DNA from 4 places in the Rhizobium sp. 57MFTsu3.2 genome. Region 4 is predicted to be linked to each of the others. Evidence: predicted binding sites of a transcription regulator. Region 4 holds the regulator's gene; each other region holds the start of a gene.
The links. The regulator LexA, encoded in region 4, represses DNA repair genes until DNA is damaged. The targets are predictions, from matches to a motif close to TGTTCNNNNTGTGTTCNG.

Region 1: the regulator LexA is predicted to act here: its motif matches at 880-897, upstream of recA (recombinase RecA).
Region 2: the regulator LexA is predicted to act here: its motif matches at 2,255-2,272, upstream of AF71_RS11945 (UvrD-helicase domain-containing protein).
Region 3: the regulator LexA is predicted to act here: its motif matches at 4,243-4,260, upstream of uvrA (excinuclease ABC subunit UvrA).

Annotation. Positions count from the first base shown of each region.
Region 1 covers NZ_JDWI01000003.1:203,416-211,519, forward strand. The annotation lists gene AF71_RS05100 (carbohydrate kinase family protein) at 1-783, opposite strand, end outside; gene recA (recombinase RecA) at 1,024-2,112, shown strand; gene alaS (alanine--tRNA ligase) at 2,267-4,927, shown strand; gene AF71_RS05115 (AraC family transcriptional regulator) at 5,067-5,918, shown strand; gene AF71_RS05120 (glutathione S-transferase family protein) at 5,930-6,550, opposite strand; gene AF71_RS05125 (GNAT family N-acetyltransferase) at 6,639-7,085, opposite strand; gene AF71_RS05130 (NADP-dependent isocitrate dehydrogenase) at 7,164-8,104, opposite strand, start outside.
Region 2 covers NZ_JDWI01000009.1:21,197-29,300, reverse strand. The annotation lists gene AF71_RS11945 (UvrD-helicase domain-containing protein) at 1-2,212, opposite strand, end outside; gene AF71_RS11940 (efflux RND transporter periplasmic adaptor subunit) at 2,621-3,787, shown strand; gene AF71_RS11935 (efflux RND transporter permease subunit) at 3,784-6,939, shown strand; gene AF71_RS11930 (flagellin) at 7,185-8,104, shown strand, end outside.
Region 3 covers NZ_JDWI01000034.1:54,038-62,141, reverse strand. The annotation lists gene gyrA (DNA gyrase subunit A) at 1-2,595, opposite strand, end outside; gene AF71_RS26740 (MarC family protein) at 2,822-3,463, shown strand; gene AF71_RS26735 (single-stranded DNA-binding protein) at 3,592-4,131, opposite strand; gene uvrA (excinuclease ABC subunit UvrA) at 4,381-7,305, shown strand; gene AF71_RS26725 (GNAT family N-acetyltransferase) at 7,302-7,766, shown strand; gene AF71_RS26720 (DUF72 domain-containing protein) at 7,782-8,104, shown strand, end outside.
Region 4 covers NZ_JDWI01000036.1:51-8,154, reverse strand. The annotation lists gene pdhA (pyruvate dehydrogenase (acetyl-transferring) E1 component subunit alpha) at 1-631, opposite strand, end outside; gene AF71_RS27180 (septum formation initiator family protein) at 778-1,098, opposite strand; gene eno (phosphopyruvate hydratase) at 1,244-2,518, opposite strand; gene AF71_RS27170 (HAMP domain-containing methyl-accepting chemotaxis protein) at 2,931-4,775, shown strand; gene kdsA (3-deoxy-8-phosphooctulonate synthase) at 4,796-5,641, opposite strand; gene AF71_RS27160 (VOC family protein) at 5,638-6,522, opposite strand; gene lexA (transcriptional repressor LexA) at 6,722-7,438, shown strand.

The DNA.
Region 1 (8,104 bases), on a different contig from region 4:
GATAACGCCGGCTGCAAGCGAGTCACCCGCCCCGGTGACATCCGCGACATCTTCGAGGTTTGCCGGCTGCTGGGCAACAACATGGCGATCCGCGAAGGCGATCAGCTCGCGTTGGCCGCGGGTGACGACGCCACCGCGTAAACCGATGTCACCCAGCAGTGACGGCCAGTGCGCGGGATCGTTTGGGCGCTCGCCGGTCAATGCGGCAGCCTCGGCCTCGTTGAGGAAAAGATAGTCGATCCCTTCGATGCATGGTTTGAGCTTGAGGGCCTTCGCGGGCGAGATGGCGATCGCGCCCACCGGCTTGCCGAGAGCTTTTGCGCGCTCGACGATCGATGCCAGCGTCTCTGCCGGCAGGTTGGCATCAATGAGAATGAAATCGGTGGCGGCAAAGGCGTCACGTACGGCACGGATCGAAAGGCGCCGCGGCACGAACATCCGATAGAGATCCATGTCGGCAAGCGCAATCACGAGGTTTCCGTCGTTCTCGATGATTGCGGTGTAACTCGGCGTCTTCCGATCCAGGAAAATGAAGGGGCGATCATGAACCCCAGCGAAGTCGGCCGCCTCGCCGACCATCTCGCCGATCGGATCGCCGCCACGCGGTGAAATCATCGTCACATCGAAGCCCAACCTGGCAAGGTTGCGCGCCGCATTGAAGCCGCCGCCGCCCGGCTCCTCAAACCACGAGCCTGGATTGCTGGCGCCTGGCACGGTGTCGCCTGAGATGCGTCCGCGCCTGTCGATGTGGGCTCCGCCGAGGACAAGAATCTTCCGCTTCATTTCATCGTCCCGCATGGTCGAAAGATACGAATCGTCCTGCCGCCGCTGGTCGGCTGGCGACCAGAGCGCTATATCTAAGCCGTTGCTTTCCATCACGAAAACAAATGTAGAACACTGGCAAGTTTACCTTTTTGTTTCAATTATTTGCACGCAACTTGCGCAATGAGAACAAATGCGGTACAAAATCGCCATCGCTGGCGACATTGCTTGAGCGGCTTCAATAACCTAAAGGTGGATCGAATGTCACAGAATACATTGCGGCTTGTAGAGGACAAATCGGTGGACAAAAGCAAGGCACTTGAAGCGGCACTCTCACAGATCGAGCGGTCGTTCGGCAAGGGCTCAATCATGAAGCTCGGCTCGAACGAGAACGTCGTCGAGATCGAAACGGTTTCGACAGGTTCTCTCGGGTTGGATATCGCGCTCGGCATCGGCGGCCTTCCAAAGGGCCGTATCATTGAGATTTACGGACCAGAAAGCTCGGGTAAGACGACGCTGGCGCTGCAGACGATAGCGGAATCGCAGAAGAAGGGTGGCATCTGTGCCTTCGTCGATGCGGAACACGCGCTTGACCCGGTTTACGCCCGCAAGCTCGGTGTCGATCTGCAGAACCTCCTGATCTCGCAGCCGGATACTGGCGAGCAGGCGCTCGAGATCACCGATACGCTGGTGCGTTCCGGCGCTGTCGACGTTCTTGTCGTCGACTCGGTTGCCGCGCTGACGCCGCGTGCCGAAATCGAAGGCGAAATGGGCGACAATCTGCCGGGCCTTCAGGCGCGCCTGATGAGCCAGGCGCTGCGCAAGCTGACGGCTTCGATTTCGAAGTCCAACACCATGGTCATCTTCATCAACCAGATCCGCATGAAGATTGGTGTCATGTTCGGTTCGCCGGAAACGACGACCGGCGGCAACGCGCTGAAATTCTATGCGTCCGTTCGCCTCGACATCCGTCGTATCGGTGCAGTCAAGGAGCGGGAAGAGGTCATCGGCAACCAGACGCGCGTCAAGGTCGTCAAGAACAAGATGGCGCCTCCCTTCAAGCAGGTCGAATTCGACATCATGTATGGTGAAGGCGTTTCGAAGACCGGCGAACTGGTCGACCTTGGCGTCAAGGCGGGTATCGTCGAGAAATCAGGGGCCTGGTTCTCCTATAATAGCCAGCGTCTTGGCCAGGGCCGCGAAAATGCGAAGCTGTTCCTGCGTGACAATCCGGATCTCCTGCGCGAGATCGAGACGGCGCTTCGTCAGAATGCTGGCCTGATTGCGGACCGCTTCCTGCAGAATGGCGGCCCTGATGCAAATGACGGCGACGAGGCTGCAGACGGCTGATTTGCCTGGCGGTTTCCCAGAGTTCAAAACCGGTCGCATTCCTAATGAGATTGCGGCCGGTTTTGTTTGTCTGCTGGACAGTGGTTAAGGCGAGCGATAAAAGCCACTGGATTTAAGTTTTGACCTGCCTTCCGGCAGCATTGAAGGGCATAGCATGAGCGGTGTGAATGATATCCGGTCGACCTTCCTCGACTACTTCAAGAAGAACGGCCACGAAATCGTTCCGTCGAGCCCGTTGGTGCCGCGCAACGATCCGACGCTGATGTTCACCAATGCCGGCATGGTGCAGTTCAAGAACGTTTTCACCGGTCTGGAGCAGCGTCCATACAAGACGGCCTCGACCGCGCAGAAGTGCGTCCGCGCCGGCGGCAAGCATAACGACCTTGATAACGTTGGCTACACCGCACGCCACCACACCTTCTTCGAGATGCTCGGCAACTTCTCATTCGGCGATTACTTCAAGGAGCGGGCGATCGAACTTGCCTGGAACCTGATCACCAAGGAATTTGCGCTCGACGCCAAGCGGCTGCTGGTCACCGTCTATCACACGGATGATGAGGCCTTTAACCTCTGGAAGAAGATCGCAGGCCTGCCGGACGAGAAGATCATCCGTATTCCCACCAGCGACAATTTCTGGGCGATGGGTGATACCGGCCCGTGCGGCCCATGCTCGGAAATCTTCTACGACCACGGCGCTCACATCTGGGGCGGCCCTCCCGGTTCGCCGGAGGAAGATGGTGACCGCTTCATCGAGATCTGGAACCTCGTCTTCATGCAGTACGAGCAGGTCACGAAGGAAGAGCGCATCGACCTTCCGCGTCCGTCGATCGATACCGGTATGGGACTGGAGCGCGTCGCCGCAGTTCTGCAGGGCAAGCACGATAACTACGACATTGACCTGTTCCGTGCCCTGATCGAGGCTTCCGAGGAGGTCACGGGTGTAAGGGCCGAGGGCGAGCGCCGTGCGAGCCACCGTGTCATCGCCGACCACCTGCGCTCCTCTGCGTTCCTGATTGCCGATGGCGTGTTGCCGTCCAACGAAGGCCGCGGCTACGTGCTTCGCCGCATCATGCGCCGCGCAATGCGCCACGCCGAGCTCCTGGGTGCCAAGGAACCGATGATCTGGAAGCTGTTGCCGACACTCGTTCAGGAGATGGGTCGCGCCTATCCGGAGCTGGTGCGTGCGGAATCGCTGATCTCCGAGACGCTGAAGCTGGAGGAAACTCGCTTCCGCAAGACGCTGGAGCGTGGTCTTTCACTGCTTTCCGATGCAACGACGACGCTCGGCAAGGGCGACATGCTCGACGGCGAAACCGCGTTCAAGCTTTACGACACCTATGGCTTCCCACTCGATCTGACACAGGATGCGCTGCGCGCCCGCGAAATCGGCGTCGACATATCAGGCTTTACGGACGCCATGGAACGCCAGAAGGCCGAGGCGCGTTCGCACTGGGCCGGCTCCGGCGACAAGGCTACCGAGACGATCTGGTTTGAACTCAAGGAAAAGCACGGCGCGTCCGAGTTCCTCGGCTACGACACTGAGACCGCAGAAGGCGTTGTTCAGGCCATCGTGAAGGACGGTGCCGCGGTCGATGCTGCGTCGGCCGGCGACAAGGTTCAGATCGTCGTCAACCAAACGCCGTTCTACGGCGAGTCCGGCGGCCAGATGGGCGATACCGGTGTCATCACCTCCGATACCGCGAAGGTTGAAATCACCGACACCCAGAAGAAGGGCGAGGGCCTCTTCGTCCACATCGGCACTGTTGTCGAGGGCACAGTGAAGGCCGGCGAGCCGGTTGCGTTGACGGTCGACCATGCGCGCCGTTCGCGTCTGCGCGCGAACCACTCCGCCACCCACTTGCTGCACGAGGCGCTGCGCGAAGTGTTGGGCACGCATGTGGCTCAGAAGGGCTCGCTGGTTGCGCCCGAGCGCCTGCGCTTCGACGTTTCTCATCCAAAGCCGATGACGGCCGACGAGCTGAAGGTCGTCGAGGACATGGCGAACGAGATCGTGTTGCAGAATTCGCCCGTCACGACCCGCCTGATGAGCGTCGACGACGCGATCGCGGAAGGCGCAATGGCGCTGTTCGGCGAGAAATACGGTGACGAAGTTCGCGTTGTGGCCATGGGCCAGGGCGTGCGTGGCGCAAAGGCCGGCAAGGCCTATTCGATCGAACTTTGCGGCGGCACGCATATCGGCGCGACGGGGCAGATCGGGCTGATCCGCATTCTTGGCGAAAGCGCGGTAGGCGCCGGCGTGCGTCGTATCGAGGCGGTCACCGGCGAATCTGCGCGCGAATACCTGGCGGAGCAGGACGAGCGCGTCAAATCGCTCGCAACGTCGCTGAAGGTGCAGCCGGCGGATGTTCTTGCTCGCGTTGAGGCGCTGGTGGACGAACGCCGGAAGCTCGAGCGCGAGCTGGCCGATGCCAAACGCAAGCTTGCGATGGGCGGAGGGCAGGGCGGCCCTGCCGATGCGGTTCGTGATGTTGCCGGCGTCAAGTTCCTCGGCAAGGCAATTTCCGGCGTCGATCCCAAGGAGCTCAAGGGCTTGGCCGATGATGGCAAGGCAAGCCTCGGTTCCGGCGTCGTCGCGTTGATCGGCGTCGCCGAAGACGGCAAGGCGAGCGCAGTGGTTGCCGTGACCCCGGACCTGACGAGCCGGTTCAGCGCCGTCGATCTCGTGCGCGTTGCGTCGGCGGCTCTTGGGGGCAAAGGTGGCGGCGGTCGTCCCGATATGGCTCAGGCCGGTGGTCCGGATGGGACGAAGGCTGATGAAGCCATTGAGGCCGTTGCGGTCGCACTGGCAAGCTGAGCGAATTGAAGTTTGTAAAGGTCTTAGAGAGGCGGGGCTGGTCCCCGCCTTTTTCTTTGCGGATTCGCCAAAGTCCGCAGGATTTGTCAAACCGGGCTATGGTTTTCTGCAGCCGATCGATTTGCAGGAGGTTTTGACAATGAACGGCGAAACGGCATGGGCGCTCTACGAGAACCGTCTCAGACGGGTATCAGCCTATATCCATGATCATCTCGACGAAGAACTCGACATGGATAAACTTGCCGGGATCGCCTGCATGTCGAGCTACCACTGGCATCGGATCTATCGCGCGATTTTCGGCGAGACACTCGCGGCGACAGTCAAGCGATTAAGGCTGCATCGTGCAGCCGGGGACATGGTTCGCACGGATCTTTCTGTCGGGGAGATAGCAAAGCGATCAGGCTATCCCAACCTCCAGTCTTTTAACCGTATCTTCAAATCGGTCTATGGCATGCCGCCAGGTCAGTACAGGAAAGAGGGAAGCCATAAAGCCTTTGAACCCTCACCTAACGGAAAGACTGCAGCGATGTTCGACGTTACCCTACGGAAGATTGAGCCAATTCAATTGCTCGGAGTGCCGCACACCGGCTCGTTCATGCAGATCGGCAAGGCGTTCGAGACCTTGTTCGGCACGCTCTATGCGCGCGGGCTTGCCAAGCCGACGATGCGGATGATCGGTGTTTATCTGGATGATCCCGATATCGTGCCGTCCGAGAAGCTGCGCTCGATCGCATGTGTGACTACGGACGGCGAGGTTGTCGCGACGGCGCCGTTCGAAGCGCGGATGCTCGACGGAGGCGAGTATGCCGTACTGCGTCACAAGGGGCCTTATGCAGACATGCACAAGGCTTACCAGTGGCTTTATGCGGAATGGTTGCCCGCCTCGGGTCGGCAGCTTCGCGACAGTGTGATGTTTGAGGAATACCTCAACAACCCACGTGAGGTGCCGCCGACCGAGCTCTTGACCGATATCTACATGCCGCTTGCCTGAGCGACCTGTTTCTACTGGGCAGCCTTCATGGCTTCGTCATCGATCGCGGTGGCACGCTTGTAGGCCGGGCGATCGGAGATGCGGCCGAGATAGTTGAGGAACGCTGGGCGCTTTTCAAGCGTACCTGTGCTCATGCCCCAGCCAATATGGGAGCCGACGTAAACATCGGCTCCCGTGAAACGATTGCCGGCAACGTAAGGTGTGGCACTGACGGCGCCTTCAAGCGCGTTCATCACGTCGGCGAAACTGCCATATCCCGCCATCCGGGCTTTGTCTGGTGGCGTTTCGAAGCCCAATGCCTTGTTGGTCGCCGCTGCCTCCAGCGGTCCGGCGGTAAAGAACATCCAGCGGTAGTAGCTGCCGCGTTCATCTGATGTTGGAGCGAGCCCGGCTTCGGGGAAGGTCTCAGCGAGGTAGGCGCAGATCGCTGCGCACTCAGTCACGATCGTTTTTCCGCGCCTGATGGCCGGGACCTTTCCCATCGGGTTGACGGCGAGATATTCAGGCGCCTTCATCGTTCCGCCGAAGGTCATGATCTCTGTTTTGTACGGTACGCCTGTCTCTTCCAGCATCCAGCGGGCGATGCGGCCGCGCGACATGGGGTTCGTATAAAATACCAGTTCGTCTGCCATGAACTCCTCCTCGTTTGCTGAATGCAGCGTATCAAGTCCGCCATCAGGGACATAGGACAGAGAGGTCCGGCGCAAAGGCCCTAACTATCTACAGCGGCTTGCGATATTGGATGAAACCGGATCGTTCGGCGATCCTGTCGTAGAGTCTTCGGGCGGTGGCGTTTGTTTCATGCGTCATCCAGTAGAGCCGGCCAGCCCCATTCGCGCGGGCAAGATCCGCCACGGCATCGATGAGAGCCGCACCTGTGCCGAGACCGCGCTGCGTGTCGTCGACATAGAGGTCTTGAAGATAGCAGGTCCATTTCGGCAGCCAGGTCGAACGGTGGAAAATCGCATGAACGATACCGACAAGGCGGCCGCTGTCGTCGAAGGCGCCAAGCGCGTGCATGTCTTCGCCTGGATCCTGAAATCGGCTCCAGGTCAGGTTCGTCGTCTCGGGCGGGATAACAACCTCGTAGAAGCGCTGGTAGCCGGCCCACAGAGGCTCCCAGGCGGCCCGGTCGGATGGTTGCAGCGGACGGATTGTTATGGTCATCCTCTTGTTCCCTTTGCTTGTCCTTGAAACGAAAACGGCGGGGAAATCCCCGCCGTCCATTCGGATATTGGTCTTGGCTTACGCCATCGCCTTCTGCAGGTTCTGATCGATCTTGTCGAGGAAGGCAGTCGTGGAGAGCCACGGCTGATCCGGACCGATGAGCAGCGCCAGGTCCTTGGTCATGAAGCCGGCTTCGACGGTGTCGACGCAAACCTTTTCGAGCGTCGCTGCGAACTTTGCGAGTTCCGCATTGTCGTCGAGCTTGGCACGATGGGCGAGGCCGCGGGTCCAGGCGAAGATCGAGGCGATTGAGTTCGTCGAGGTTTCCTGGCCCTTCTGGTGCTGGCGGTAGTGGCGGGTAACCGTTCCGTGTGCGGCTTCGGCTTCGACCGTCTTGCCATCCGGCGTAAGCAGAACGGAGGTCATCAGGCCGAGCGAACCGAAGCCCTGGGCAACCGTGTCCGACTGGACGTCGCCGTCGTAGTTCTTGCATGCCCAGACATAGCCGCCGGACCACTTCAGCGCCGAAGCGACCATGTCGTCGATCAGGCGGTGCTCGTAGGTGATGCCGATTTCCTTGAACTGGTCCTTGAACTCGGTCTCGTAGACTTCCTCGAAGATGTCCTTGAAGCGGCCGTCATAGGCCTTGAGGATGGTGTTCTTGGTCGACAGGTAGACCGGCCACTTGCGCATCAGGCCGTACATCATCGAAGCGCGGGCGAATTCGCGGATCGACTCGTCGAGGTTGTACATGGCCATGGCAACGCCGGCGCCGGGGGCGTCGAAGACTTCCTTTTCGATGACCTGCCCGTCTTCTCCGACGAACTTGATGGTCAGCTTGCCCTTGCCCGGGAATTTGAAGTCGGTCGCGCGGTATTGGTCACCGAAGGCATGACGGCCAACGACGATCGGCTGCGTCCAGCCGGGAACCAGGCGCGGAACGTTCTTGCAGATGATCGGCTCGCGGAAGATGACGCCGCCGAGGATGTTGCGGATCGTGCCGTTCGGGCTCTTCCACA
Region 2 (8,104 bases), on a different contig from region 4:
TGGCGTCCGTCTTGTTCTGCTGGGCACGCTTCCAGCCGGGCGTCGAATAGGAGTTGGCGAAGGGGTCAGCCTTGTCGAAACGGGACTGGCCGTAGCCACCGCGACCATAGCCGCCGTAGCTCTGCTCGGCTTCCGCCACCTCGACATGCATTTCCGGCAGTTCGTCGAGGAACCGCGAAGGGATGGTCGACTGCCAGAGACCGTGGATGCGCCGGTTGGAGACGAACCAGATGTGGCAGCGGCGCTTGGCGCGGGTGATGCCGACATAGGCAAGGCGGCGTTCTTCCTCGAGGCCGGCGCGGCCGCTTTCGTCCAGTGAACGTTGGTGCGGGAACAGGCCTTCCTCCCAGCCCGGCAGGAAGACGGTATCGAACTCCAGGCCCTTGGCGGAATGCAACGTCATGATCGAGACGGCGTCGAGGTTTTCGTTCTGCTCGGCGTCCATGACAAGCGCGACGTGCTCGAGGAAACCACGCATCGACTCGAAGCTCTCCATCGAGCGAATGAGTTCCTTCAGGTTTTCGAGACGGGTCGGCGCGTCCGCCGACTTATCGTTCTTCCACATGTCGGTGTAACCCGACTCTTCAAGGATCTGCTCGGCAAGCTCAGTGTGCTGGGTGTTTTCCAGCATTTCCTGCCAGCGGCGGAATGATTGGACGACGTCGAAGAGAGCTTTGCGCGCCTTCGGCTTCAGCTCGTCGGTTTCGATCATGTCGGCGGCTGCGGCCAGCATCGGAATGTCGCGGGCGCGGGCATAATCGTGGAGGGCGCGCACCGTCGTATCGCCAAGACCGCGCTTCGGGGTGTTGATGATGCGCTCGAAGGCGAGGTCGTCGGCAGGCTGGGCGACGAGGCGGAAGTAGGCCATGGCATCGCGGATTTCGAGGCGCTCGTAGAAGCGCGGGCCGCCGATGACTCGGTAGTTGAGGCCGAGCGTCACGAAGCGGTCTTCGAACTCGCGCATCTGGAATGAGGCGCGCACGAGGATCGCCATGTCGTTGAGCAAATGCCGCTTTCCTTTGGCGTCGCCGCGTTGAAGTTGCTCGATCTCCTCGCCGATTTCCCTGGCTTCCACCTCTGAATCCCAGGATGCGTGCACCTGGACCTTGATGTCATCGGGGTCGCTGCGGTCGGTGAAAAGCGTCTTGCCGAGGCGGCCTTCATTGTGAGCGATCAGGTGGCCGGCGGCGCCAAGGATATGCGCCGTCGAACGATAGTTGCGCTCCAGCTTGATGACCTTGGCGCCCGGGAAGTCCTTCTCGAAGCGGAGGATGTTGTCCACCTCGGCACCGCGCCAGCCATAGATCGACTGGTCGTCGTCGCCGACGCAGCAGACGTTCTGCGGCTCGCCCTTTGGGCGCTGGGCAAGCAGCCGCAACCACATGTACTGGGCTGTGTTGGTGTCCTGATACTCGTCGACAAGGATGTAGTGGAAGCGGCCGTGATACTCCTTGAGAAGATCCGGGTTTTTCCGGAAGATCGCGATCGGGTGCATCAGGAGATCGCCGAAATCGCAGGCGTTCAGCGTCGAGAGCCGTTGCTGATAGGCAAAGTAGAGTTCGCGGCCCTTGCCGTTGGCAAAGGCGCGGGCGTCGCCCTCGGGAATGTCGCCAGGGCCGAGGCCCTTGTTCTTCCAGCCATCGATCATTCCGGCGAACTGCTTGGCAGGCCAGCGCTTGTCATCGAGGCCTTCCGCCTGGATCAGCTGCTTGATCAGCCGGACGACATCATCGGTGTCGAGGATCGTGAAGTCGGAGCGCAGGTTTACGAGTTCGGCATGGCGGCGCAGAAGCTTGACGCCGATCGAGTGAAAAGTGCCGAGCCAGGGCATGCCCTCGACGGCGCCGCCGACGAGCACGGCAATACGTTCCTTCATCTCGCGGGCGGCCTTGTTGGTGAAGGTCACGGCAAGGATCTGCGAGGGGAAAGCGCGTCCAGTGTTCAGGATATGGGCGATGCGCGTCGTCAACACGCGCGTCTTGCCGGTGCCCGCACCGGCGAGCACGAGTACGGGGCCTTCCAGTGTCTCGACGGCTTCGGTCTGTTCAGGGTTCAGGCCGGAAAGGTAATCGGGGCGCCCGCCGCCATCGCGAGCTGCCATGGCACGGGCGGCGAGCCTTCCGGCGGCGGGAGCGGCAGGGGCCGGTTGCTTGCGCGGCGGCTCGCCCGGCTCTTCATCGAAGAAGGGGATATCGTCGAAACTATTGCTCATGGCGCGTAATGTAGTGATTCGGGATCGAAAGACCAGAAAAGATGTTCTGCTTTCATTCCGCCCCGCACCCGCTGTCCTCAGCTTATGCAGTGCATTCGAGCAGTCCTGCCCGGGAATTGCCCATGTGCGCTGTAAGGGCGGGCTCGGTCGCGCGCAAACATCGTCAATAAAACTCAGAAAACAAAACCGTCATTTGACGTTGGCGATGAAATTCTACAACACGGCAGGCGGCGGTCGAGAGTTGCCTGACAGTAACTCAGTCTTGAATTACAATTCAGTAATGCTGGAGCAATTCGCTTGCTGGTGATCGGCAAAGAGACAATATTGTCGCAGACGCGCGGCAATTTGTCCTGCGAACGCCTCTTTCGATAGACCCTGGACCAGCCTCGTGTCCCTCTGGAGACGTGAATGCCATTTTGGAAGCAGTTTATAGTTTGCCTTGTCGTGATTGCGGCCGGCTTTGCTGGATGGGTTTTCTTCGTGCCAGGGGCTGGCGAGACGCTACGGAAGGCCGGCTTTTCAGAGGTTTCAAAGCTGGCGCCCGGTGAGGCTGCACCGAAGCCGGTGGGGAGCGAGGAAGGGCAATCGAGACGTCGCAGCGGCGGAGCAAACGCGCCCGTTCTGGTCGCCACGCAGGCCGTCGTTCGTGGTGTCGTCAATGATCGGCTGAGTGCCATCGGCACGGGCGACGCCATCCGCTCCGTGGTGGTGATGCCGCAGGCAAGCGGGACAATTCGCGAGATCCTGATCAAGTCGGGCGACAGGATCACCAAGGGGCAGGTGCTTGCAAAGCTAGACAGCGAAGAGCAGGTCATCGCTCGCGGTCAGGCCGATGTGGCGCTGAAAAGCGCCGTCGAGAAATCCAGCCTCTACCACAACATCAAATCCAGCGTGTCGCGCATGGATGTCTTCGATGCAGAAATCGCCGAGCAAGGCGCACGCCTTCAACTGCAGGCCGCCGAACTCAATCTCGAGCGTCGCAGCATTGTCGCGCCGATCGATGGCATTGTCGGCATCATCCCGGTCAACGTCGGCGACAACGTTTCGACGACGACGCCGATCGCGACCCTCGACGACCGGACCGAAATCCTGGTCGACTACTGGGTGCCGGAACGCTTCGCCAACACGATCACGGTCGGCCAGCCCGTGGAGGCAACGTCGGTGGCACGGCCAGGTCGGGTATTCTCGGGCGCGGTCGAGGCAATCGACAACCGCATTGACGCCGCCAGCCGGACAATGCGCGTGCGGGCCCGAATCGACAACGCATCGGACGAACTGCGCGCCGGCATGTCGTTCAATGTCGGGATGAGGTTTGGCGGCGACCAGTATCCCGCGGTCGATCCGCTCTCAATCCAGTGGGATTCGCAAGGCGCGTTCGTCTGGCAGGTCGTCGACCGCAAGTCCGGCAAGGTGCGTGTCAGCATCGTGCAGCGCAATCCCGACTATATTCTCGTCAAGGCCGATCTGGACGATGGCGATGCAATCGTTACCGAAGGGCTGCAGCGTGTCCGTGAAGGCGGCGCGGTACGGGTGGCCGGCGAAGTGGCGTCGAATTCGGAGCCAGTCACGCAATGACCGTGACCGAGATGCAGGAGAAGCCGGCTTCCGGCAAACAGACCTTCACCGCGCTGTTTGTCAGGCGCCCGATCCTTGCGCTTGTCTTCAACGCCCTGATGATCGTTGCCGGCCTTGCAGCCTATGCCGGGATCGAAGTGCGCGAACTGCCCGATGTTGACCGACCCGTGGTGACGGTGCGCACGACTTTCGACGGTGCCTCGCCACAGACTATCGACCAGGAACTGACGAAGGTGATCGAGGGCGCTGCCGCACGCGTCAGCGGCCTCAAATCCATTTCCTCCAGTTCTCAGTTCGGCCAGAGCCGGGTGACGCTCGAATTCTCTGACTCCGTCGATCTCGCGGTAGCGGCAAACGACGTGCGAGATGCCATCGGCCGTATCGCCGACCGTCTTCCCGAAGAGGCGGATGCGCCGCAGATCGTCAAGGCGGATTCCGACTCTCAGCCGATCATGCGTCTTGCCGTTACGTCGTCGAAACTGAACATGGACGATCTGACGCTTCTCGTCGAGAACCAGGTCATCGACCGGCTTGCCTCGGTAGATGGCGTTGCCGATGTCGAAACCTACGGCGACCAGGAGAAGGTCTTCCGCGTCGACGTGAACCAGAGCGAACTGGCCAGTCGCGGGCTGACCGTTGGCGATCTGACGAAGGCGCTTTCAAGCGCTGCTCTCGACGTGCCGGCCGGATCGCTAAAGAGCCCGACGCAGACGATCGTTGTCCGCGCGATGGCAAGTTTGCAGACGCCGGAGGATTTCTCCAACGTCATCCTGCAGAACCACGTGCGTCTCGGCGATGTGGCAAATGTTACCCTCGGACCGCGCGACGGGCAGACGGCGCTGCGCTCGAACGGCGTTCCCGGCATCGGCCTCGGCGTCATCCGCCAGGCACAATCGAATACGCTGAACATCTCCAACGGCATCAAGGACGCCGTCGCCGAGCTTTCAAGAACGCTTCCCGAAGGCACGCGGATCGCCATCACCAGCGATGACGCCGTCTTCATCCAGGGCGCGATCCATGAAGTGGTACTGGCGCTCATCCTGGCCGCGGTCATCGTCACCGGCGTCATCTATCTCTTTCTGCGGGACTGGCGTGCGACGATTATCCCTGCCGTCAGCATGCCGGTTGCGCTGATCGGAACCCTGGCAGCGGTCTATCTCGTCGGCTTCTCGATCAACATCCTGACGCTGCTAGCGATCGTGTTGGCGACCGGCCTTGTCGTTGACGACGCGATCGTCGTTCTCGAAAACATCGTTCGCCGCCGTTCGGAAGGCATGGGACCTCGAGCGGCTGCCGTGCTCGGCACGCGCGAAGTGTTCTTTGCTGTCATCGCCACGACCGCGACGCTTGCAGCGGTCTTTATTCCGCTTTCCTTCCTGCCGGGGCAGGTGGGTGGTCTGTTCCGCGAATTCGGCTTCGTGCTGGCTTTCTCGGTTGGCCTCTCATCCATCGTTGCCCTGACGCTATGTCCGATGTTGGCTTCACGGATACTGACGAAGGAGATGCTTGAGGACCATGGCCTTCTTGGCCGTTTCGGAAGGTGGTTCGCCGACGCCTACCGATGGTCGCTGCACGCCTGCCTGAATGCACCGCTTGTGGTCGTCGTCGCTTCGTTGCTTTTTGCCGGTGCCGCTGTTCTTGCTTTCCAGACGGTTCGAAGCGAGCTGACGCCGAACGAAGACCGCGCGATGGTGATGATGCGCCTGACCACGCCGCAGGGGTCAAGTCTCGAATACACGCGCGACAAGATGCAACGGGTGGAGGAATATCTCCAGCCGCTTGTCAATAGCGGCGATATCAGCAATGTCTTTTCGATCTCGGGACAGGGCGGACAGGTCAACAGCGGCTTCATGGTGCTGACGCTGGCGCCGTGGGGTGAACGCCATCGCACACAGGCGGAGATCGTGGCCGATATCAACCGGGCCGCAGCAAGGGTTCCGGCGCTGCGCGGCAATGCGATCCAATCGAACAGCCTGCGCATCCGCGGCGCCGGCAACGGACTGCAGATGGCCTTGGTCGGCAACGATCACGAGGCTCTGACGACTGCGGCTGCTCAACTGGTGCAGGCCCTCGACGCCACGGGCCATTACGATACGCCGCGACTGACCAACGAACCGACCCAGGCCCAGGTGTCGGTGACGATCGACCGCGAGCGTGCCTCCGATCTCGGGATCGACATCACCGGCCTTTCAACGGCTATGCAGTCGCTCCTGGAAGGGCGATCGGTCGTTGACGTTTTCGTCAAGGGCGAAGCCTATCCGGTGCTGCTCACGTCGAACACCCGACCACTCGACGATCCGACGGATCTAGAGAACGTCTTCCTGAAGACGGGCGATGGCAAAATCGTGCCGATGTCTGTAATCGCGTCACTGACGGAGAGCTCGGTCGCGCCGCAATTGAACCGCGAACAGCAGCTTGCGTCGGTAGCGATCACGGCCGGCCTGAAGAATGGTCTTTCGCTCGGAGATGCCGTCAAGGAAGTAACCGAGATCTCCAAATCGATCCTGCCTGCCGGTGCGCGTCTCGTGCCACTTGCCGAGGCGGCGACGCTGGAGGAGAACTCAAGCGGCATGGCACTGACCTTTGGCTTTGCAATCGTCATCATCTTCCTGGTTCTGGCCGCGCAGTTCGAGAGTGTGCTGTCGTCGGTTATCATCATGTCGACGGTTCCGCTCGGGCTGGCATGCGCCGTCTTCGCGCTGATCATTACCGGGTCGAGCCTCAATATCTACAGCCAGATCGGCCTTGTTCTGCTTGTGGGCGTGATGGCGAAGAACGGTATTCTGATCGTTGAATTTGCCAACCAACTCCGCGATCGCGGCGAGGAGGTGCGCACGGCGATTGAGAAGGCGTGCGCGCTACGCCTGCGCCCCGTGATGATGACCATGATAGCGACGATCCTCGGCGGCGTTCCGCTGGTCTTCGCCCATGGCGCTGGCGCGGAAGCGCGCATTGCGCTTGGCTGGGTTATCGTTGGAGGGCTTGGCTTTGCGACACTGGTGACGCTCTATATTACGCCGGTCGCTTACCTGCTGATTGCCCGCTTCGCGAAGCCGCATGCTCACGAAGAGGAGCGGCTCCACGAAGAAATGGCGCACGCATCGCGTCCGCGCCCTGCCGCCAAGGCAGGCCGGCTGGAGGCGGCAGAATGAACCGCGCCTTCAGCGGGTAAGGTCCTGCGAGTTATGGCTTATAAAAAGTTGTAGGATTGGATGAATTTCTTCTAAATTTTAGACGTTTTTTAAGTGTGAGCGGTAATCATTCCGACAGAAGCCGAAAGGTCCTCCAGCGTTTTCTGAGGGCCGCCCTGGTGCCTCGTTCAGGCGCTCCCGGACAATGATCGTTCGCGGTACGGTTTGTTTGTATCAGTGTATTGTTGTGTTCGGAGTACAGTACCTTGAGCATTTATCGGCGCACCTCGGTGGATGCCGCGCTGTATGTATTGCGCGACATCGGTCGCGACATGACCAAAACCCAGAGGCAGGTGTCTACCGGCCTCAGAGTCGAAAGAGCGTCCGACAACGGCGCCTATTGGGCGATTAGTTCGACCCTGAAAACTGATCAGAAAGCTCAATCGGCCATTCGCGACGCTCTCGGCCTGGCGGCTGCGACGATGGGCACGGCCTATAACGCCGTCGACAGCGCAATTGATCTCGTCAGCGAGATCAAGGCAAAGCTGGTCGCAGCGACCGAGTCTGGTGTCGACAAGGACAAGATCAACACCGATATCGCCCACCTGAAAGATCAGCTCCGGTCGGTCGCGCAGTCGGCGGAGTTCAACGGCGACAACTGGGTTACGATCGACGATTCGGCCGATCCCTCCAAGCCGAGGGAGATCCCGTCGTCGTTCGTCCGCTATTCCGACGGAACGGTGAAGGTCGATATGCTGAGCTATGAGGTCGATCTCGCGCCCGTTGGGGCAACCACCTCGAAGGATGCTCGCTACCTGATTGACGACCGTACCACCGGTTCCGGTGAATATGGCGCTCTTACATCCCAGTATTTCGCGACCGAGGCCGGTGCCTCGCAGAACTATGTGATGCTCAAAGGCGCTGGTAACACGGCTGGGCAGGTTGAAATCGGTGTTTCGAGCAGCACGACGCAGGCGCAGGTGAAGGAGATGATCACCGTCGTCGATATGATGCTGAACCAGATGACGACGGTTGGCTCGGCCTTCGGTGCGCTTGAAAAGCGCATCAGCATCCAGAGCGACTTCGCGCAGTCGCTGGACGACTCCTATTCCCGCGGCATCAGCCGTCTGATCGACGCCGATATGGAAGAGCAGTCGAGCCTGCTGCGTGCCTTACAAACCCAAGA
Region 3 (8,104 bases), on a different contig from region 4:
GCGGATGAGCTGGCCGCCATCGGATACAAGCATGATCTGGTCGCCTTCGTTGACCGGGAAAGCGGCCACGAGTTCGCCGATCTCCCCCGTCTTCGACGTATCGGTGGCGCGAATGCCCTTGCCGCCACGGCCGGAAATGCGGAAGTCGTAGGAGGAGGATCGCTTGCCGAAGCCCTTCTCGGAAACCGTCAGGACGTACTGCTCGCGCGCCTTCAGTTCCTCATAGCGCTCGTCGCTCAGTTGACCTTCCTCGGTCACTTCCTCGCCAACCAGCGAGATTTCCTCGGCGTCACCCGTCGCGAGGCGGCGTTCGCTCGCGGCCCGCTTCAGGTAGGCTGCGCGTTCCCAAGGTTCGGCATCGACATGTCCAACAATCGTCATCGAGATGATGCGGTCGGCGTCACCGAGGTTGATGCCGCGAACGCCGATGGAGTTGCGGCCAGCAAAGACGCGGACGTCATCGACGGGGAAGCGAATGCACTGACCGAGCGCCGTGGTCAGAAGCACATCGTCATGCTCGGTGCAGGTCTCGACGGAGAGGATTTCGTCGCCTTCTTCCTCGAGCTTCATCGCGATCTTGCCGTTGCGGTTGACCTGAACGAAGTCGGAAAGCTTGTTGCGGCGAACTGTCCCGCGCGTCGTCGAGAACATGACGTCGAGCTTATCCCAGCTGTCCTCATCCTCCGGCAACGGCAGGATCGTGGTGATGCGTTCGCCGGGCTCCAGTGGCAGCATGTTGATGAGCGCCTTGCCGCGCGCAGTCGGCGTGCCGATCGGCAGGCGATAGACCTTTTCCTTGTAAACGATACCGCGCGAGGAGAAGAACAGAACCGGCGTATGCGTGTTGAGAACGAATAGCTGGCTAACAAAATCCTCGTCGCGCGTCGTCATGCCGGAGCGGCCCTTGCCGCCACGGCGCTGGGCGCGATAGGTCGTCAGCGGCACGCGCTTGATGTAGCCGAGATGGGAGACTGTCACGACCATGTCTTCGCGGGCGATGAGATCCTCATCATCCATTTCAAGGCCGCCGTCCATGATCTCGGTGCGGCGCGGCGTGCCGAATTCGTCGCGAACGGCTGCAAGCTCTTCTTTGACGATCGTCTGGATGCGAACCCGCGACGACAGGATTTCAAGGTAATCCTTAATCTCTTCGCCTATCTTGTTGAGTTCGTCACCGATTTCGTCACGGCCGAGTGCGGTCAGACGGGCCAGACGCAGTTCGAGGATGGCGCGCGCCTGCTCTTCCGAGAGGTTGTATGTCAGGTCCTCATTGATGCGGTGACGCGGATCGTCGATCAGGCGGATCAGGCTTTCGACATCGGCGGCCGGCCAGCGGCGCGTCATCAACTGCTCGCGTGCGGTCTGCGGATCCGGCGCCTGCCGGATCGTGCGGATGATCTCGTCAATATTGGCGACAGCGATCGCCAGGCCGACCAAGACGTGAGCGCGCTCGCGGGCCTTGCGGAGAAGAAATTTCGTTCTCCGGCTAACGACTTCCTCACGGAAGGAAACGAAGGCGCGCAGCATATCGAGTAGCGTCAGCTGTTCCGGCTTGCCGCCGTTCAGCGCCACCATGTTGCAGCCAAAGGAGGTTTGCAGCGGCGTGTAGCGGTAGAGCTGGTTCAGGATGACATCGGCATTCGCATCGCGCTTCAACTCGACGACGACGCGATAGCCCTGACGGTCGGATTCATCGCGTAGGTCGGAGATCCCTTCGATACGCTTGTCGCGCACCAGTTCGGCCATCTTCTCGATCATCGTCGACTTGTTCACCTGATACGGGATCTCGGTGATGATGATCTGTTCGCGATCGCCACGCATCGGCTCGATGGTGGCAACGCCGCGCATGATCACCGAGCCGCGACCGGTCTCGTAGGCCGAGCGAATGCCGGCGCGACCAAGGATCTTGGCGCCGGTCGGGAAGTCCGGACCCGGAATAATCTGCATGATGTCAGGCAGTTCGATCGCCGGGTTGTCGATCAGCGCAATGCAGCCGTCGATGACTTCGGACAGATTGTGCGGCGGAATATTCGTCGCCATACCCACGGCGATGCCGCCTGCCCCGTTCACTAGGAGGTTCGGGAACTTTGCGGGAACAACGACGGGCTCGGACAGCGTGCCGTCATAGTTATCGCGGAAGTCGACCGTTTCCTTGTCGAGATCGTCGAGCAGCGAATGCGCGGCCTTTTGCAGGCGGCACTCTGTGTAGCGTTCGGCCGCCGGCGGATCGCCGTCGACGGAGCCGAAGTTGCCCTGGCCGTCGATCAGCGGAAGGCGGAGCGACCAGTCCTGCGCCATACGCGCTAGCGCGTCGTAGATCGCTGCGTTGCCGTGCGGATGGTATTTACCCATCACATCCCCGGTAACGCGGGCGCATTTGACGTATTTCTTGTTCCAGTCGATGCCGAGTTCGGACATGCCGTAAAGGATGCGCCGGTGCACGGGCTTCAGGCCGTCGCGGACATCAGGCAGGGCGCGGCTGACGATAACGCTCATGGCGTAATCGAGATACGACCGCTGCATTTCCTCCATGATGGAGATGGGCTCGATGCCTGGCGGGAGCTTCCCGCCGCCGGGGGGTGTTTGCTCAGTCAAAACAGATCACGATCTCTTCTAGAATCACTTGAAGATTTATAGCGGAAAGCCTGTTCCTACGCTAATTTTGGCACGGGTTTTGAACAGACTTTTGCGGTCTTATGAGGGCAATGGGAGCCTCTGGGACGGTTATTTGCACCGCCCTAATAACACCATTTGCCAAAATGGTCTCTCCGCATCACAATCGCGCAAAAACCAAGTGTTTATATGGGCTCACGGAGAGACAATGGCAAGCGTCGACCAACTGATCAACGCCTTCACGACGCTGCTTGTCACGATCGACCCGCCTGGTCTTGCTCCACTCTTTCTCGGGCTCACGACCGGCATGAGCCGCAGCCAGCGAAAACAGGTGGCACTGCGCGGCTCGATCATCGCCTTTGTCATTCTTGCCGCTTTCGCCCTGTTCGGGGCCAGCGTGCTCGGGGTGCTCGGAATCTCGATCGGCGCCTTCCGCATTGCCGGTGGTCTTCTGTTGTTCTGGATCGCCTTTGAAATGGTATTCGAGAAGCGGCAGGACCGTAAGGAGAAGACGAGCACAGCCGCAATCACCGTCGATCATATCCATAATATCTCGGTCTTTCCGTTGGCGATCCCTCTGATCGCCGGTCCCGGTGCCATTTCGGCGACGATCCTAATTGCCGGATCGATGCAGGCTTCGCTCGAGCGGGCGCAATTGATCATTGTCATCGCATTGAGCCTGCTGCTGCTGTTTCTCTCGCTGCTCATCGCCGAAAGACTTGATCGCTTCCTCGGCGTAACGGGGCGCGCAATTCTGACACGCCTTCTCGGTGTCATCCTGGCGGCGCTTGCCACGCAGTTCGTCGTCGACGGTTTGAGATCTACCCTCATCACGACGCCAGCCGGCTAGGTCAAAAAGCCGGTTACCTGCACGGCTTCCATCGCGGCAAGCTCGGGGGACGTCCAATCCCGGAGATTGAAAAGCAGACGGCGCACCTTGCGGCGCGCCGTCCAACTTATGCCACGAATACTCTGCGATCAGAACGGGATATCGTCGTCGAGATCGCGCGAGAAGTTTCCACCGCCGCCGCCACCGCTGCTGCGGCCAGATGATTGCGACGGCGCGCCGTAATCGTCGCCGTAGCCACCGCCGCCACCGAAATCGTTGCCGCCGGCATTACTGCCGCGACCACCGCCGAAGCCGGAGCTTGCGCCGCCACCCTCGCCGCGACCGTCCAGCATCGTCAGCGTCGAGCCGAAGCCCTGCAGAACGACTTCCGTCGAATAGCGGTCCTGGCCGTTCTGGTCTTGCCACTTACGCGTCTGCAGCGCGCCTTCGATGTAGAGCTTGGCGCCCTTCTTCACATACTGCTCGACGACCTTGCAGAGGCCTTCGTTGAAGACTACGACCGTATGCCATTCCGTCTTTTCGCGGCGTTCGCCGGAGGTGCGATCACGCCAGGTCTCGGACGTCGCGATGCGAAGGTTGGCGATCGGCCGGCCATCCTGGGTCCGCCGGATTTCGGGGTCAGCGCCCACGTTCCCGATCAGAATTACCTTGTTTACGCTGCCAGCCATACTTTCACCTTACCTGCCGCCCTGCCCGGCGGCGCTTGAAACAATCGGTGCACCTTAAACCATAGAGCGCCGGCGATGGGTGTCCATCGCCGGTTCATCCACAAGGAATTTTGTTCTTTATTTGTTCTAGTTTATCCCTATGATCCTGTCAACCGAATCGAAAACCTTGCAGCAGACGGACATTCAGCCTCGACTCGCCAGCCGGCATCACTAAATAAGGGGCTTGTTCCAGCACAGAAGCAGAAGACGATGAGCGAACTGAAGACGATTTCCATCCGCGGCGCGCGCGAGCACAATTTGAAGGGCATCGATCTCGATCTGCCGCGAAACAAACTCATCGTCATGACCGGCCTTTCGGGATCCGGCAAGTCGTCGCTTGCGTTTGACACGATCTATGCCGAAGGACAGCGACGCTATGTCGAAAGCCTTTCGGCCTATGCGCGCCAGTTCCTTGAAATGATGCAGAAGCCTGACGTCGATCAGATCGACGGCCTGTCGCCAGCGATTTCGATCGAGCAAAAGACGACCTCGCGCAACCCACGCTCGACGGTCGGTACGGTGACCGAGATCTATGACTACATGCGCCTGCTCTTTGCCCGCGTCGGCGTACCCTATTCGCCCGCGACCGGGCTGCCGATCGAGAGCCAGACGGTCAGCCAGATGGTCGATCGCGTGCTGGAATTCGGAGAAGGCACGCGTCTCTATATTCTCGCCCCGCTCGTGCGCGGGCGTAAGGGGGAGTACAAGAAGGAACTGGCAGACCTGATGAAAAAGGGTTTCCAGCGCGTCAAGGTCGACGGCCAATTCTACGAGATCGCCGACGTGCCAGCCCTGGACAAGAAGTACAAGCACGATATCGACGTCGTGGTCGACCGTATTGTGGTGCGGCCGGATATGGCGTCGCGCCTTGCCGACAGCTTCGAGACTTCGCTCAAGCTCGCCGATGGCCTCGCCGTTGCGGAATTCGCCGACAAGCCGCTGCCGCCGGAAGAAACTGCCGCCGGCGGCTCCGCCAACAAGTCGCTTAACGAAACGCATGAACGCGTTCTCTTCTCCGAGAAGTTCGCCTGCCCGGTATCGGGCTTCACCATTCCCGAGATCGAGCCGCGGCTTTTTTCCTTCAACAATCCAGCCGGCGCCTGCCCGACCTGCGACGGTCTCGGAGCGCAGCAGAAGATCGACGCCAACCTGATCGTGCCGGAGCCCGAGCGCACGCTGCGCGATGGCGCCATTGCGCCGTGGGCGAAGTCGACCTCTCCCTATTACAATCAGACGCTCGAAGCTCTCGGTAAGCACTATGGCTTCAAGCTCGGCGCCCGTTGGAACGATCTTTCGGACCAGGCGAAGGATGTCATCTTGAATGGTACCGACGAAAAGATCGAGTTCCACTATGCCGATGGCGCGCGGTCCTATACCACGCACAAGAATTTCGAGGGCATCATCACCAATCTCGAGCGTCGCTGGAAGGAGACGGATTCCGCCTGGGCGCGAGAGGAAATTGAGCGCTATATGTCGGCAGCCCCCTGCCCGTCTTGTGGCGGTTTCCGCCTGAAGCCGGAGGCGCTTGCCGTCAAGATCAATACGCTGCATATCGGCCAGGTGACCGACATGTCGATCCGCGTCGCCCGAGACTGGTTCGAGGTCCTGCCGCAGTCGCTGAGCGCCAAGCAGAACGAGATTGCCGTTCGCATTCTCAAGGAGATCCGCGACCGCCTGCGCTTCCTCAATGACGTAGGCCTGGATTATCTCAGCCTGTCGCGAAACTCCGGCACCTTGTCGGGCGGCGAGAGCCAGCGCATCCGGTTGGCGTCGCAGATCGGTTCCGGCTTGACCGGCGTATTGTATGTCCTCGACGAGCCATCGATCGGTTTGCATCAGCGCGACAACGCCCGGCTGCTTGATACGCTGAAGCACCTTCGCGATATCGGCAACACCGTGATCGTGGTCGAGCATGACGAGGACGCGATCTTGACCGCCGACGATGTCGTCGACATCGGTCCCGCCGCCGGCATCCATGGTGGCCAGGTGATTGCCCATGGCACGCCACAGGAGATCATGGCGAACCCTAAGTCGCTGACCGGCAAATATCTGTCCGGTGAACTCGGCGTTCCGGTTCCCGACGAGCGCCGTAAGCCCAAGAAGGGCAAGGAAATCAAGGTCGTCGGCGCCCGCGGCAACAATCTGAAGAATGTCACCGCCTCCATCCCGCTCGGCGTCTTTACGGCGGTCACTGGCGTATCAGGGGGCGGTAAGTCCACGTTCCTGATCGAGACGCTGTATAAATCGGCTGCCCGGCGCATCATGGGCGCCCGCGAAATCCCGGCTGATCACGATCGCATCGACGGCTTCGAACACATCGACAAGGTCATCGATATCGACCAGTCGCCGATCGGCCGCACGCCGCGTTCCAACCCAGCGACCTACACGGGCGCGTTTACCCCGATCCGTGATTGGTTTGCCGGTCTGCCGGAAGCGAAGGCGCGCGGCTACCAACCGGGACGCTTCTCGTTCAACGTCAAGGGCGGACGCTGCGAAGCCTGCCAAGGCGACGGCGTCATCAAGATCGAGATGCACTTCCTGCCTGATGTGTACGTCACCTGCGACGTCTGCCATGGCAAGCGCTACAACAGGGAGACGCTCGACGTTACGTTCAAGCACAAGTCGATTGCCGACGTGCTCGACATGACCGTCGAGGAAGGCGTCGATTTCTTCGCTGCCGTCCCGGCTGTGCGCGACAAGTTGCAGGCCCTGAAGGATGTCGGCCTCGGCTACATCAAGGTCGGACAGCAGGCGAATACGCTGTCCGGTGGTGAGGCGCAGCGCGTCAAGCTGGCAAAGGAACTGTCGAAGCGATCGACGGGCCGCACCCTCTACATCCTCGACGAGCCTACGACCGGCCTGCATTTCCACGACGTCGCCAAGCTCCTGGAGATGCTGCAGGAGCTGGTCAACCAGGGGAATTCGGTCGTCGTCATCGAGCACAATCTCGAAGTCATCAAGACGGCGGACTGGATGCTCGATTTCGGTCCGGAAGGTGGCGATGGCGGTGGGGAGATCGTCGCCGTCGGCACGCCGGAAGCGATCGTCAAGGAGAAGCGGTCCTATACCGGGCAGTTCCTGAAGGAGCTGCTTGAGCGGCGTCCCACACGAAAAACTGTTGTGGCAGCCGAGTGATGCTGAGAGCGGCGTCGCTCGATGACCTGCAGGCGGTCGAGGCGCTGACCGCCGAAGCCTATGCTCCATACACGCGTCTCCTTGGCCGCCCGCCGATTCCCGTTACCGAAGACTACACACCGCGCATCGGTCGCGGTGAGGTCTGGTTGCGGGAGGTGCAAGGAGAGCTTGCCGGCCTGGCCGTCGTTGAACGGCACCCAGACCATGTGATGCTCTTCAGCATTGCTGTCTCCCCGAAATTTCAGGGCGCCCAGTACGGCCTTGCCATTCTGAGATGGGTGGAAGAGACGACGCGGGAATGGGGGCTTCCGGAAGTTCGTCTCTACACGAATGCTCGCATGGAACGGAATATTGCGCTCTACCGGGCGTTTGGCTTTCAGGAAACGGGTCGCCGCGAGAATCCGCATAGGCCAGGATGGGTGATTGTCGATATGGCAAAGCAAGTCGGCGGACTGAGATAATCAGAGGAGGAAGGAATGACGAAATCCGGCAACATTCGCGTCGGCATCGGCGGCTGGACCTTCGAGGCATGGCGGGACCACTTCTACCCCGGGGATCTGAAGCAGAAGGACGAACTGAACTATGCAAGCCGCAAGCTGAAGGTCATTGAGATCAACGGCACCTATTACAGTTCGCAGAAGCCGGAAACCTTCGCCAAATGGGCGGCGGATGTGCCTGATGGCTTCATCTTTTCGCTCAAGGCCAGCCGTTTTGTCACCAATCGTCGTGTGCTCGCGGAGGCTGGCGAGTCGATGGAGCGCTTTCTCACTCAGGGCCTGACGGAGCTCGGCCCGCACCT
Region 4 (8,104 bases):
CAGTCGAGGTGCCCATGGCGTAACGGTTGTTTTCGACGATGTAGATGATCGGGAGCTTCCAGAGAGCAGCCATGTTGAAGCTCTCGTAGACCTGGCCCTGGTTCGCAGCACCGTCACCGAAGTAAGCGACGGAAACGCTGTCGTTGCCGCGGTAGCGATTGGCGAAAGCGAGACCCGTTCCAAGCGAAACCTGGGCGCCGACGATGCCGTGACCGCCGTAAAAATGCTTCTCTTTCGAGAACATGTGCATCGAGCCGCCCTTGCCGCGCGAATAACCGCTACGGCGGCCGGTCAGTTCGGCCATGACGCCACGCGCGCTCATGCCGGTCGCCAGCATATGGCCGTGATCGCGATAGGCGGTGATAACCTGATCGCCTTCTTTCTGCGCCATCTGCATGCCGACGACGACAGCTTCCTGACCGATGTAGAGGTGACAGAAACCGCCAATGAAGCCCATGCCGTAGAGCTGCCCGGCCTTCTCTTCGAAGCGGCGGATCAGCAGCATTTCGCGGTAGGCCTTGAGCTCCTCGTCGCGCGTGAAATCAGCGACAGGACCACCATTCGAGGCCTTGTTTGCCGGCTTTGCGCTAGTTTTACGGCTGGAAACGGTCGCGGTTTTTCGCGGCGCCATTCAACCCTCCCTATGGGTTTGTCGGTTCTTTGGTGGCGCACACCATAGGGAAGAAATTTAGCCACAGCAATGCCATAAATGCATGGCTCGTATTCATCATTAAAGCACTGATAAATAACGCTTTATTTCGATTAACTGAATTTCGGTTAATTCGAATAGTGATTGAATATGACGATCTCGTCAGCGCGAGAAACATTAAGCTGAAGACGCGCTTTCTCGTCCAGCATGTCCTTGTCCATCGAACCGTCGCTCAGCAGCGCGACCTGCTTTTCAAGATGCTCGCGCTTGCCTTTCAGAACCGCCAACTCCCTTTCGCGCGCTATCCGCTGGCGCTCGAACCCCTCGGTTGCCCGCAGACCGTAATCACCATGAATGCAATGATAGCCGAAGTAGGAGAGAAACGCGACCGTCATCGCGGGAACCACGAAACGACCGATCTTTTTCTTCTTGTGATGCTTTGTCCACATAAACGCACGCTCGAACGCATTACCTCGATGCGCTGAAGACTACCGGGCAGAGATTAACTGTCCGTTGACTATGAAAAATCAGGCACGAAAAAACCCGCGCCTTTCGTAGACGCGGGTCCAAGTCGCTCAATTCAGGCGCGATTGATCAGCCGCGGATGATCGAACGGCCGGCGTAGCGGGCCTGCGGGCCGAGGCCCTCTTCGATGCGGATCAGCTGGTTGTACTTGGCCAGGCGATCCGAGCGCGACAGCGAGCCGGTCTTGATCTGACCGCAGTTGGTGGCGACCGCCAGATCGGCAATCGTCGAATCTTCGGTTTCACCGGAACGGTGCGACATGACTGCGGTGTAGGCAGCCTTATGCGCAGTGTTGACGGCGTCGAGCGTTTCCGTCAGCGAGCCGATCTGGTTGACCTTGACGAGGATCGAGTTGGCAACGCCCATGCGGATACCATCACGCAGGCGGGCCGAGTTGGTGACGAATAGATCGTCACCGACCAGCTGGACCTTCTTGCCGGCCAGATCCGTCAGTGCCTTCCAGCCGTCCCAATCGTCTTCAGCCATACCGTCTTCGATGGAGATGATCGGATACTGGGCGGCGAGCTGGGCAAGGTATTCAGCCATGGCACCCGATTCCAGCGTGCGGCCTTCGCCTTCGAGAACGTACTTGCCGTCCTTGAAGAATTCGGTCGCAGCGCAGTCGAGGCCGAGGTAGATGTCTTCGCCCGGCTTGTAGCCGGCTTTCTCGATCGACTTCATGATGAAGTCGAGGGCTTCAGGGGCGCTCTTCAGGCCCGGCGCGAAACCACCCTCATCGCCGACGTTGGTGTTGTGGCCCTGAGCCGACAGCTCCTTCTTGAGGACGTGGAATACTTCCGAGCCCATGCGAACGGCTTCGCGGATGGAATCGGCACCGACCGGCAGGATCATGAACTCCTGGAAGTCGATCGGGTTGTCGGCATGCGCGCCACCGTTGATGATGTTCATCATCGGGACCGGCAGCAGGTGGGCGCTGGCGCCACCGACATAACGGTAGAGCGGCAGGCCGGCAGCCTGGGCAGCAGCCTTGGCAACCGCGAGCGATACGCCGAGGATGGCGTTGGCGCCGAGGCGCGACTTGTTCGGCGTGCCGTCCAGTTCGATCATGATGTTGTCGATCTGGATCTGGTTTTCGGCATCAATGCCGCCGATCGCGTCAAAGATTTCGGTGTTGGCGGCTTCGACAGCCTTTTCAACACCCTTGCCGAGATAGCGATTGCCACCATCGCGAACTTCAACAGCTTCGTGAGCACCGGTGGAAGCGCCCGACGGCACCGCCGCACGGCCCATGCTGCCGTCTTCGAGATAGACATCGACTTCGACGGTCGGATTGCCACGGCTGTCGAGAATCTCGCGGGCGATAATGTCGGTAATTGCAGTCATCGGTTCTTCCTGCTCGGTGGGTGATAACGTTGGAAGCCTGTTTAATCGAAGGCACACAAATTACAATGCCACACTGACGACAGATGGCATGCCACGGCCCTAACGGGTGAATATGTCAGGCCTTTGAAGCCACGCCCGGCCGTTGGTTGGAGACAACGCTTATCAACTTTCAAAACCTGACGTTTTGGAAATATAAATTTTGACTTTCAAGCTGGTTGTAAATTTATCGACCAGTAACCAATCATATTTGTTAACGGCCGAAAGGAAATAACACCTTCTTCGGCAGGCGTTATTGCATGATGCGCTTCCTTATGCGGCCAAGCCGCCTGTCACGATCCATAGCTGCTGCTCGAAAATTTCCAATGGTTTCAGAAACGACGTCGTTCACTATTTACTATTTACGGGGCATAGGATGAAACTCAATATTGCACGAAGCCTTGCCATCTTCGCGGTGGTCGTCGCCGCCGGGCTCATTGCTTCGATCGGCATACAAAACTACGCCTTCAATAAGCTACGCGTGAACGGCGAGATGTACCGGCAAATCGTCTACGGCAAGGATCTCGTTGCCGATATTCTGCCGCCGCCCCTCTATGTCGTTGAATCCTACATGCTTGCACTCGAGGCGGTGCAGCGCCCGGAGGTCGCCGGAAAGAACATCGACCGCATTCAAAATGTCCTGAAGCCCGCCTATGAGGATCGCCGCAAGTATTGGCAGGCAACCGCGCTCAGCGCAGACCTCAAGGAAAAACTTCTGAACGACGTCCTCATCAAAGGCGATGCGTTCTGGAAGGTGATGCAGGACGAACTCGCGCCCGCCATCCTTAACCACGACTCTGCGGTCATCCCGACAGCCTTCGAGAAGCTTGCGACCAATTTTCATATCCACGAAACGGCGGTCAACGAGCTCGTTGATATGGCGAACGCCTTCCTGGCAAAGGCTGAAAAAGACGCGGCCGAACAGACAAGCATTCTCTCGGCGATCACGGTTGCATCTGCGGCGGTCTCGCTTTGCCTGCTTCTTGGCGGCCTCTACGCCTTCCGCCGGCGCGCCATCGTGCCACTTTCGGCGATGCGCGACTACATGGCGATCCTAGCGGGCGGCGACTATTCCAAGGAAGTCCCCTTCAGCCACCGTGTCGATGAAATTGGCGAAATGGCACGCGCCGTCACCGTGTTTCGCGAATCGGCGCAAGAACGGAACAAAATCCGCGAACACCAGGATGCGGAGCGCCAGGCCCAAGCCCAGCGCGATGCGGCGCTGGCCGCCTCCAAGGCTGATGAGGATGCCGGCCGCGAACGCATCATCGTGAGCCTAAGCCGCGGCCTGGACCGTCTTTCCCGCGGCGACCTCACCGTCCAGCTCAACGAAGCGTTCGCGCCGGACTACGAGAGGCTACGCGAGCAGTTCAATTCGAGCGTCCGCACGCTTTCCGGCACAATGAGGGATATCGCGACGGCAACCACTACGGTCAGGACTGGCACTAGCGAAATCGCAACAAGCACGGATGATCTGGCCCGGCGAACGGAACATCAGGCCGCATCGCTGGAGCAGGCAGCCTCGGCGCTAGATCAGATCACGGTTACGGTCAAAAACTCGTCGAAACGCGCCCATGAAGCAAACGCGATGATGACGGTGACGAAGGAAAGCGCCAGCTATTCGGCAACTGTCGTGCACGAGGCCGTAGCTGCGATGGAGAAGATCGAAGCATCATCCGTGCAGATCGGCGAAATCATCAACGTCATCGACGAGATCGCCTTCCAGACCAACTTGCTCGCGCTCAATGCTGGTGTTGAGGCCGCTCGTGCCGGCGAGGCCGGAAAGGGTTTTGCCGTCGTGGCGCAAGAAGTGCGCGACCTCGCCGGCCGCTCTGCCAAGCTGGCGAAGGAAATCAAGCAGTTGGTCGAGACTTCGTCCAGTCAGGTGTCAACCGGCGTTGCCTTGGTGAACCGCACCGGCGAAGCCTTGAACAGTATCGATCAGCAGGTGCTGAAGGTGACGACGCTGATCGAGGCGATCGTGCGCTCTTCCTCGGAACAGACGACCGCGCTCGTCGAGGTCAATGCCGCCGTCAACACCATGGACAGCGTCACCCAACAAAACGCCGCGATGGCGGAGGAAACCAGCGCAGCCTGCCGCGAGCTTGGCAACGAGGCGCTACACCTCAATCACCTGCTCTCCCGCTTCGCTCTCGAAGGCACGGAGAGGACGGCAGGATCGGCATATCCCACAAAGACGAGGTTGGCGCTCGCCGGTTGACGGCGTGCACGTCCATCCATTTATCCCGCCTTGGCAATCGCATCGAAGGCCAGCAGCTTTTCGAGAAGCCGCGGCATATCCCGCAGATAGACCATGTTGGGACCATCCGAAGGCGCATTGTCAGGATCTTCGTGGGTTTCCACGAATACGCCAGCGACGCCGACGGCGACCGCCGCACGCGCGAGCGTCTCCACGAACTCGCGCTGCCCTCCGCTCGAACCGCCCTGCCCGCCCGGCTGCTGGACCGAATGCGTGGCGTCGAAGACCACGGGGGCGCCCATCGCCGCCATGATAGGCAGCGATCGCATGTCGGAGACCAGCGTATTGTAGCCGAAGGAAGCACCGCGTTCGCAAAGCAAGATGTTCGGATTTCCGCTCGAATTCAGCTTGTTGAGGACGTTCTTCATGTCCCAGGGCGCGAGGAACTGCCCCTTCTTGACGTTGATGACGCGGCCGGTCTTGGCGGCGGCAACGAGCAGGTCGGTCTGACGGCTGAGGAAAGCTGGGATCTGCAGGATGTCGACGACGGTGGACACCTCGGCACACTGCTCTTCGGTATGAATGTCGGTCAGGACAGGAAAGCCGTATTCCCTCTTGAGATCGGCGAACACTTCAAGCGCCGTTTCGAGGCCGATACCGCGCTGCGCTGACAGCGACGTCCGGTTCGCCTTGTCAAAGGAGGACTTGTAGACGAGGCCGAGACCAAGCTTGTCGCAGAGTTCCTTCAGCACACCGGCGACCATGAAGGCATGCTCACGGCTCTCCATCTGACAAGGCCCGGCAATCAGCGACAGCTTGCCGGAATTCGAAAAGGTGACGCGGCCGGCGCCTTCGCCGACCACGACTTCGGAATTTGTCTGGCTCATCGTTTCTCCTCGAAGGCGAAGAGAGCGCCCTGTCCGGGCGCGGCCTTCACCAGAATTCGATTGTTCTTGCGCGTATAGGTCATCCCGTTAGCAGCCAATTGCGCTTCTGTCACGGCGAGATCGCCTACTTTGAAAACGATGGCAACACCACGCAGACCGCGATCGTCGGAAGGCGCAGGGATGTCGAAGTAGGCGTCCAGTCCATCCGGGGAGAGAACACTCACTCTGGCATTCGGAGTTGTCACACTCACACCGAAGGCCTCATTGGTCGTTCCCAAGCTGTGGGCGGCGGCGCGCAGGAATGGTCCAAACGCCTTGGGGTCGGGTGCCCCAAGCACGATCTCTGCGATCCCAACCACCCCATTTGCATGCACTTGCAGGGCTTTCCGGTCGGCTGGCAGCGGGTTGACACGTTGGCATGTGAAGAAAAAGAAATCTGGAGCGCGCAGGTCAACTGCAAAGGCGAGCTTAAATGCAGCCGTCACCTCCGAGCCATCGGGCATCTTCATCGGCCGCTCGAACTGCAGCATCTCGCCGCCATTGATCTTTTCGGACAGAAACCGGGCATGGTCGCGATCGGCATCTGCCGTCGCAAAGACCACGGCAGACAGCCCATCGTCTCCACATCGGAATCGAAAGGCACGGTCCCGCGCGGTGAAGACATTGCCTTTCTGCGCCGAAGCTTCATGCAGTTCGGCATTGGCGACCCCGAGAGGCTCCAGATAAGTTTCGTCGGCGAAGAATATGCAGGCATTCTCGGTCCCAAACGGGTGCCGGGCGTCGGGCGCGACGGTGAATCCCAGCTTTCCGAGACGCTCGCGCGAGAGCCTGATATTTGGAACCGGCAGCACGATGTGGTCCAGCGGATGTGCTTCGCTCATGGCAACTTCTCCGGAATTTGCGAAGATGTGCGCCGGGCAACAGGACAATGCAACCCCCTTCTACGCTTTCGGTCAAATGAGACGCAAAAACTCAGCAAGTTGCAGGCAAGTTTTACGAAAATTTAGGTACTTGCGGAACACATATGGAACATATAGTGTCTGTTCTGGCTTTGTTTCACGACTCTGGGGTTCAACTTCGATGCTGACGCGCAAGCAACAGGAGCTTCTTCTCTTCATTCACGAGCGAATGAAGGAGTCCGGTGTCCCCCCTTCTTTTGATGAAATGAAGGATGCCTTGGACCTCGCGTCGAAGTCAGGCATCCACCGCCTGATTACCGCGCTGGAGGAACGGGGCTTCATTCGCCGACTGCCGAATCGAGCCCGCGCTCTGGAAGTCATCAAACTGCCCGAGGCATATAACCCGAGCCTGCAGCCCCGCCGCGGTTTTTCGCCGAGCGTTATCGAAGGCAGCCTCGGCAAACCACAGCCAGTTGTGGCGCCGAAGCCAGCGCCGCAGGCTGACAACGGCGGTCCTGCCTCTGTACCGGTCATGGGACGGATTGCTGCCGGCGTACCGATTTCGGCAATTCAGAACAATACCCATGACATCACGGTTCCGGCGGACATGCTTGGCCCAGGCGAGCACTATGCGCTTGAGGTCAAGGGCGACTCGATGATCGAGGCCGGCATCTTTGATGGCGACACGGTAATCATCCGCAACGGCAGCACCGCCAATGCCGGCGACATCGTTGTTGCGCTTGTCGATGATGAGGAAGCGACGCTCAAGCGCTTCCGCCGGAAAGGCGCCTCCATCGCACTTGAGGCGGCAAACCCGGCTTACGAGACGCGCATTTTCGGGCCTGACCGTGTCAAGGTCCAGGGCAAGCTTGTCGGCCTCATTCGCCGCTATCATTGAAGGCAAGCGGCTCGCCGTCAAAGGTGCCGCTTCGCCAATTATACGCCCGATGGCGGATCCAAGGGCGGTCGAGCCTCGTATATAGGCCGTCGTTTCGACGGGGCTACCTTGATCGTCGATCCTTACCTCAGCGGCACCAAAGCGACGCAAGGTTTCGCCGGTGAACAAAAGTGCGCCCGACCGGCACCCCGTCGTGCGGAGGCGAGCGGGTGTCACGACGATATCGGCCGTATCGCAGGCAGCGCCGAAGTAAGCGGGATTTTCGACGATCGTCACGAAGTAGCCGCTATCGTGCGTGGCTGTGCACCAGGCGCCTTTCAGGCATACAAATCGGTCCTCAGCGCTCGTCGCAGCCTGACGTAACGCATCGCGGGCATTGCGCAATTCCATATGTGGACGGCTCCCTGTTGCAAGTGTTTTCTGCAGATATTTTTGATCGGATCGCTTGCTTCCATATGTGCGGCCTTTGTGTGTGGTCGCACATGACCACTGGCCAAGATGGTTTCCGCAACGCGCGTTCCTAACACGGTAACGACCTTAAAAGGCCAGTGGAATTAACGGAGTGTCACGCGTCTTGGATCGATCGATCGCACCATCTGCTCTTCACTTGCAAGTTCACAGCATCAGCTCAGCACGGTGACGTCCCTGCTCACCGTGATGGCCAAT